One region of the Pueribacillus sp. YX66 genome, then DNA from elsewhere that is predicted to be linked to it. Evidence: riboswitches for the same ligand, from Rfam matches in the RefSeq annotation. Region 1 holds a riboswitch; the other holds the start of a gene.
The links. Region 1 has a riboswitch for thiamine pyrophosphate ahead of thiT (energy-coupled thiamine transporter ThiT). Riboswitches for the same ligand answer to the same signal wherever they lie in the genome.

Region 1 (3,981 bases):
ATGTGTTAATAACTTCGCGTAATATTCGCAAGCAACTGAAAGGCTTTTGCCAATTTCCTTAGAAGTGATTCCATAACCAGCTCTCGAAGGAGTAATAATAGAAAATGCATTTTTGACTAAAGTTTTATAACCAAATTCCTCTTTGCAATTTGAGTGACCACCATGAAAGACAAGGATAGGTTCTCCTTCACCAATAATAGAATATTCAATTGTTGCGCCATCGGCATCATAGGTTTCACACTTTCGTTCCATCAATTCATCCCACCGCCTATTTTCACAATCCCTTAATAAAAATCACATTGCATAACAAAAGAGGATAGATGCTCTTCCTATCCTCATTCTCCAACAATGACTATCCACCAAAAAATAAATCAATCACGTTTGCCGCCATTGAAGATTTACGATTATAAAGCTCAGAGTAACCACAATTTTTGCAATAAACGACGAGAAACTTATTATGCTGAACATCAAAAATCTTCGACAAACCTGCACCTGTCGTTGCAATTTTTTTTGTTCCTGTCTTTGTTCCTCCGCATTTGATACATCCTTTTTCTGCCATACAATTCACCGCCTTTTTTATCATCATTTTAATTATCGAGTCACATATGTAAATCCGTTTAGCCACTACAATTATTTCACATTTAAAGTGGTCTTAACTTTTTTTTCAAATTTAATAAATTTCGATTGGCTGAACCTTTTCGTAATCATTCGGTTACTGTTCTAGTTGCTATTCCATTTTCTTTTTTTACTTATCTGAATGCATGATCATAATTCAGCAATCAACATAAAAAAATAAAGGAATCCCCATCTAGGCTTTAGCGTAGAAGCGAAAACTTTTGGAACTGGAGAATTGGTTCAGTCAACTTGGTCAACTAGTAAAAGACGCTATGACCCGAGAATCTCACACTTCAAAATCCGTAGAATTTCAAGTGATAAGTAGTTCACTTAAAAAGACCAACCCTTCTATCAAGAGCTGGTCATACTTAGTTTTTATTTAAAAAAACGAATCGCAAGCGGAATGCGATAATGGTCGCCGTTGAACGCTTTGATGGCTGCTACAATTGTAAAAACGAATGCCAAAATTCCGACGATCGCTGCCAAAACAAAGCCAATAAGTACGAGCATAAGAATCGAACTAATAATAATATAAATCGTATAAGATATGAAAAAATTAAAATATTCCTTACCGTGATAATCAATAAAGCTCGATTCGTCCTTTTTAATGATCCAAATTAGCAACGGACCAATAATCGTTGTGAAAAAGCTCGTTACATAAATTAAACATGCTAATAATCTTTCATCACTATTTGACATATTTCACCTTCTCCCCCCTTTTACAGAATATTGTACTACAGTTTATGCTGTAATTCACAAAAAGATATAAAAATCTCCATCTTTATTTATCAAAGCGAGATGCCCATTATGATAATGATTTATTTTCAAGTAAACGCGGTGAAACCGAAACGAGCGCGAGTAAAACGATCGCACATAAAATAAACGTAAGGATCATTGTCGTTCCGTTGATGATAAAGGAATACCATACAGGAGACATCCCTTCTGGTGCATACGAACCCCAAAAATAATAGCCTGCAACAAAATGCCAGAAATAACGTGCAAAACTAGCGAGAAATATCGCCATCGTTAAAGTAAAAAATGCTTCTTTTTTACGATGATGCTTAATTTTCTCTTGAATCACATACGCGAAAAATCCAGCAACGCCTACCATTGCAAAAGCTAGTAAGTACTCCACAAGTACTTGAACAGGATACAAAACCGTAGCATCACCAGTCACAATTTGCAATACACCCCAAAGAAATCCAGAAAAAAAGCCAGCCTTCCACCCCCAACGTAACGCAACGATGAAGACCGGCACCATCGCAAACGAAACAGAGATCCCTGCTACGATTTGGATCGATGGAAGAAAATCAAGGATCATTGCCGCAGCAGCGAACATCGCCGCTTCAATTAATATTTGTAATCGATAATTTTGCATAAAAAAGCCCCCTATGTGTTATTAGTAATAAACGAATCCCATAGGAGACCAAAGAAACTGATCAATGAAACAAACCGCTTCTTCATCAATACATCACATCCCTACGCTAGTACTAACTAACAGGTTCAAAGGGTCAGAACGGAGTCGTTCACTCTCAGCCCATTGGCTCCCCTTGTGATACGTTTATCAATTCAGAACTTAGTATAGCTTATATCGCTACAAGAAACAACGAGTACGCTCCGTTTCCTTACGGAGAGGTATTTATTTGGCCACAAACATTTTACTCATACATTCATCGATTTCTACTGTGCATATCTTTTTTCTTACTGACCCTTTATAGTGCTCAATACTCGTAACTTTTTGACATTTCCAATGGAGCAACATACACCGTAACATCGCTCACATACTTGAACATGCTCTTTCATTTACATAACGATAAATGGAGATCATGTGTATGTAAAGCAACCCAATTCAATACTCTCATACTCTACTAACACATCATATTCCGATTGGATCACTTTTCCCGTTTGCTTAACAACCGTTCTAATTGCTTCTTCAAACGTCTTGATTGATTCAAAATCATTAGACTTAGAAATATTAACTTTTAAAACTTTTTCATCAAGTAAAACCATCGATTCTCGCTCAGCTTGACAGCCGAACAACGTGATGAAAGCAAATCAAAATAATGACAAATAAATTTCACTTCACAGCGTAATCCCCTACTCATTATTTTCTTCTAACACTTCAGGATAGACGAGCGTGTTAAACACTTCACTAGATACTTCATCTTCAACATCGATCATTACTTTGGCATCATCGATTTGTACCGACATCCATGAAATACCGATTGCGATCGATACAAACTCATCAAAGTTACTTTCAAATACTTGCTGTCCATCGAGAAACGTAAATTAAGAATGAGCTTTGTTATACGTAATCTCTTTAATTGACTGAGCATTTTAATTCGCCTTTTCTACGGCTTCGACAACGGCATCTTTTTGAGCATGTCGTTTGTAGACTGGCTTGGAAATTGAAGATGTAAGTAACCCGTCGGATTTATTGTCACTTCACTTACGCCTTCGCATATTTCAATAATTTGATCAAATTCTTAGTCTTCAAACCGTTCTGAAGGGTGTTCAGCAATCTTTTATCTACATTAAGTGACTGTGTTTGTCTTCTTCGAAAACTTCATTATCTTACAGTTTATTCACTTCATCACCATCACTACATGCCAAAAAAATCGTAATTTAAAACACAACACCATTTCTCATTCTAATCTCGTCTCGTAAATAGTCTTTTTTCTCTATCTATTTGAAAAAACCTGCTTTTACTAAATGACTTTTTAGTTTTTGTTTATAATGTTCCTTTAAATGCTCGCGGTATTTCTGGAAATTCAAAGAACGTTTTTCATTGGAACGCAACACTTTCATCGTTACAGAGTCATTACTTAGATACAGTTTAATTTTTAATTTTTCTAACTTATACATAGGTGATTCATATGTCCATTTTTCGCTTCCTTTAATTGTAACAAACTTACAATCATTTAAACACGAAAAACTTAAATTCAATTTCCAAACACCCGTTTCCCATTGTAGAGCATTAGATAGTTTTCCATGAAAAATAATCTTGTTATGATCATCAACCCACTTAAATGGCAGCGGAACATATTGATCCAGTAACTGCTTCTGCCTACGCAATTGTAAGGAAAGACGAATGTGTTTCTTCAAATTAGAAGTGAATGTATTTTTCTGTAAATGAAGCTCACCTTCGAAACGAAATGATTGTTCTTCTGCTACATATATAAAACTAGTGAAACGCGCTGTCATCTTTGAGAGGTGAACGCGCTGCTCTTTTTGTCGCAAAGCGTATTCAAATACGGTTACCCATTTTTGTGCAGTCTTCTCTCTGCTATATTGTTCAACAATCTTCAGCGCTTCTCGGCTTAGCGTATTCCGTTTCTGCTTGTTTTGAAACAATTCAATCATTGC
Region 2 (3,981 bases), on a different contig from region 1:
GATGCGATCAGATGAGACAGAATAATACGTGAATCCATCGTAAAGTAAATCAATAGCTTTTTGCTCACTGCTTAAGTGTCCGCCTTTTATTAAAACATGCTTCACTCCAAGTTCATGAATACGTTTTGCCGCCTTTTTCATATCGGAAATATTTTCGATGCTTTCAACCTTTGTTAACCTCGCAGCTTCAGGCAGGTTTGGTGTAATGACAGTTGCTTTCGGGAGAAGTTTTTCACAAAGGGCTTCAATAGCATCATCTTGAAGAAGCTGATCTCCACCTTTAGCAACCATCACCGGATCAACCACTAAATTTTCTAACTGATGTTCTTCTATCTGATCTGCGACGGCTTCAATAATATCTTTTGAAAAAAGCATCCCCGTCTTCACAGCATCCGGTTTTAAGTCTACTGCCACCGCTTCGATTTGTTTCACAACGGATTCTACAATCTGTGGATACACGCCATGAACACCGAGTGTATTTTGAGCCGTAACTGCAGTAATTGCACTCATACCATATACGTCTAATTCTTGAAAAGTTTTTAAATCAGCTTGAATACCAGCCCCCCCGCCACTATCCGAACCTGCAATCGTCAATGCTTTAAAAACAGGCATTTTTAATTCCTCCTTCCAATTTTAAACAAACGATTTGCATTATTATATACTTCAATTCACATTTGTACAAATCTTCTCACGTCACAACATTGAAAATTTTGTTTTTGAGCGAATAACGAGCATTGCTTGCGTGACAGGTCTCCTTTTACTTTGATACATATCCCGTTGTAACGCTTGATGCTTTGGCATATCGGCTTTTTTCAATTCTGCCAGCGTGATATGAGTATCGACCCGCTTCAACCGCTAACTTCATCGCCTTTGCCATCTTAACAGGATCTTTTGCTTCAGCAACAGCTGTATTTAATAAAATGCCGTCAACGCCAAGTTCCATCGCCTCGACAACATCTTTCGCAGATCCAATTCCCGCATCAACAATGATAGGAACTTTCGATTCTTCAACAATGAGTGATAAATTGTACGGATTTAACAATCCTAATCCTGTCCCGATTGGTGAAGCTCCAGGCATGACAGCAGACGCACCAACTTCTTCAAGATGCTTACACAAAATCGGATCATCCGAAGTGTACGGCAGAGCAACAAACCCTTCTTTGACTAACTGTTCCGTCGCTTTTAACGTTTCGACTGGATCAGGAAGAAGCGTCTTTTCATTCGCACAAATTTCTACCTTAATCCAATTGCTTAACCCCGATGCCCTCACAAGTCTAGCAATACGTACTGCTTCATCAGCCGTTTTTGCGCCAGATGTGTTTGGTAGGAAGTAGAAATTATCTAAATCCAAATGCTGCAAAATTGCATCTTCACTCGGCTCATTTAAATTTACTCTTCGAATTGCAAACGTTAACACTTCGGTTCCAGAGGCAGCAATCGCATCATTTTGAACATTAGAGTTAGCAAACCGCCCTGTTCCTAAAAATAATCTTGATTGAAGTTCGACTCCGTCAATTTTTAATGGTGTATCCATATTTTTACCCCCCTCCTACGAAATGTACAAGTTCGATTGACATTCCTTCTTGTAACCGGGTATGCTGCCATTCATTTCGATCGATAACCTCTCCATCAATTTCAACGACAACCAACTTATTCTCAAGTTTAAAATGCGACACGAGATCGGTTACGTTTTTTAATTCGGAAAACTGTTGTTCTTCTCCATTTACCTTTAACTTCATCGATTCTCCCTCGCCTTGATTTTTTTAATAAACGCTTCACACGTTTTTTTCACATCTGAACTACCGACAACTTCACTCACAACACAGACATTTCGTCCCCCTGCGTCGAGAACTTCATCTACGTTATGAAGCTTAATTCCTCCAATTGGAACAAAAGGAATGCTAATTTCTTCGACAACTTCGCGTAAGTAAGTGAGTGTAACTGGGTCAACGACATCTTCTTTCGTTTTTGTTGGGAAAATCGGACCGACCCCGATATAATCTGCTCCACCTTTTTCTGCAGAACGGGCTTGATCAATTGAATGGGTAGAAATGCCGATAATTTTATTTCCAATAATTCGGCGAGCTTCTTGTAAAGGCAAATCGTCTTGTCCTAAATGGACTCCATCAGCATCTACGGCGATCGCAATATCAATATGATCATTGACGATAAACGGAACGTTATATTGTTTCGTTAACTCCCGCAACGCTCTTGCCTTTTCTAAAATTTGCCTTTTTGAACTTTTTTTATCGCGTAATTGAATAAAATCAGCCCCACCTTCAAGTGATTCTTTCATAACATCAATCATAGAGCGGTTCGGATGAAATTCTTCACCTGTAATGACATATAGTCGAAAATCTAGCAAATGCTCACCCCTTTCAAGCATTGAACAGTTGTAAAGAAAACTCGCCAAACGGCGAGATTTTTTGCTATGGCAGATAGAATTAAAATATTCATCAATTAAAAAGAACTCTCTTCCCTATAAAAATAAAAAACCATAATCAAACGAGACTAGATTATGGTATCACACATAATCGACTTCCCTCCGCTGGCATAATCCAGATCAGGTAATGAGGGTAAAAGGAAAACACTCCTTTTTCTCAGCTTCACGCACCCCTAGCCTTTCTCTTTATTAAATTTGTAACTGACTTATGTTTATTATTGCAAAAAATGATTTAAAACACAACGTCTACATGTACAAACTAGCTAATAATATGCCTGAATTTTTATTATAAATTTCACCAAATTGTGACATTGGTAAAGGATTCGCCCCTTTACCTACTTCGATCGTAAAACCAGGGCGTCGAAAATCTTGAATAAACCAATCTTTATAGCCTGCGTAGCTATCAACATAACGTATGGGGGCATATCCACTCACTCTCGAGAACTCATTCACGATAACTTCTGATTCTGGCGGCTCCAACCCTTCAAACCCCCAATAAATTTCTTCCCCTTGAGAGTGAAAAGCTAATACACGACTGAAATTCGAATTTCTTGTTAAAGTTGCCATTGCGATTGCTTCCGGCTCAGTTAAAGGATTGTCTCCAGGATAATCACGCGGTGCTGGTTGCCGTGGTTTTCTTTCTTTTTCAATTTCCCATCTTGCCGGAAACTGATTATTTAAATCTACGCCACGTATGTTAGCCTTCCATGTAGAAAAGTTACTGCTTCCCTCATTTAGTTCTAAAACGGTCGAGCGATACGGTTCCTCTTGTGGTGCACCGTTTAAAACGAGATTCACACCATCGGGATTCACCATTGGAACAAGCGACATTTGAGTATTTGTATATAAGGAAAACATATTTATACCGCGAAGATTTGATTGATTTGTAAGCGCAAGTAAATAATCATTAAGAAAAAGCATAATTAAAGGAGTCGTGAGCCATTCATTTGCATGAAAGGATCCATTTACATGAACTTTCTTCATTCCACTTCCTATAATCACTTGGGGAATCGGCTTGTTCATTACAGATTCACCAATTGAATTTCGTTGTAAAAACGGATATACCGTTATTAGTTTTCTAAGATCGCTCATCATCTTCTCGTAATCATATGATTGTAAGTCTAAAACAAGCCTCCACGTTACTCGAATTGGTATTTTGATCGACGTTCCGATTTTTAAATTTGTTGGATGAAATTCACGATTAAGAAAGAGTAGCTGCTGAAGCGAAACATTTCGTTGGTAAGCAATTGATGAAAACGTATCCCCGCTTTGAATCGTATAAGTTTCCTGAATATAACCTGGAATCTTCACTGTACTTCCAATTTGTAGATTCTCCGCGTTTAACTGGCGGTTTGAGTCAATGATTAATACTAATGGAACTTCAAACAATTGACTATAATGCCATAATGTATCACCTTTTTGAACGATAATTTTCAATCGACATCCCCTCACTTTCTTTACTACACTATGATTTTAAAAAATGATATATCACAATGTGTATAGAAGAGGATTTTTAGTAAAAAAAAAGAACCCTATGA

Region 2: it holds a riboswitch for thiamine pyrophosphate, as region 1 does, so the genes downstream of both, thiE (thiamine phosphate synthase) here and thiT (energy-coupled thiamine transporter ThiT) in region 1, are expected to answer to the same signal.

The regions. Positions count from the first base shown of each region.
Region 1 is NZ_JBEUEL010000011.1:70,781-74,761, forward strand. It holds gene ABU914_RS07100 (alpha/beta fold hydrolase) at 1-252, opposite strand, end outside; gene ABU914_RS07105 (zinc ribbon domain-containing protein) at 353-559, opposite strand; gene ABU914_RS07110 (DUF4870 domain-containing protein) at 991-1,314, opposite strand; gene thiT (energy-coupled thiamine transporter ThiT) at 1,421-1,993, opposite strand; TPP riboswitch at 2,075-2,176, opposite strand; gene ABU914_RS07120 (hypothetical protein) at 2,440-2,625, opposite strand; gene ABU914_RS07125 (glycosyltransferase) at 3,301-3,981, opposite strand, start outside.
Region 2 is NZ_JBEUEL010000002.1:185,363-189,343, forward strand. It holds gene thiD (bifunctional hydroxymethylpyrimidine kinase/phosphomethylpyrimidine kinase) at 1-612, opposite strand, end outside; gene ABU914_RS02010 (thiazole synthase) at 758-1,534, opposite strand; gene thiS (sulfur carrier protein ThiS) at 1,539-1,739, opposite strand; gene thiE (thiamine phosphate synthase) at 1,736-2,365, opposite strand; TPP riboswitch at 2,524-2,628, opposite strand; gene ABU914_RS02025 (M14 family metallopeptidase) at 2,690-3,880, opposite strand.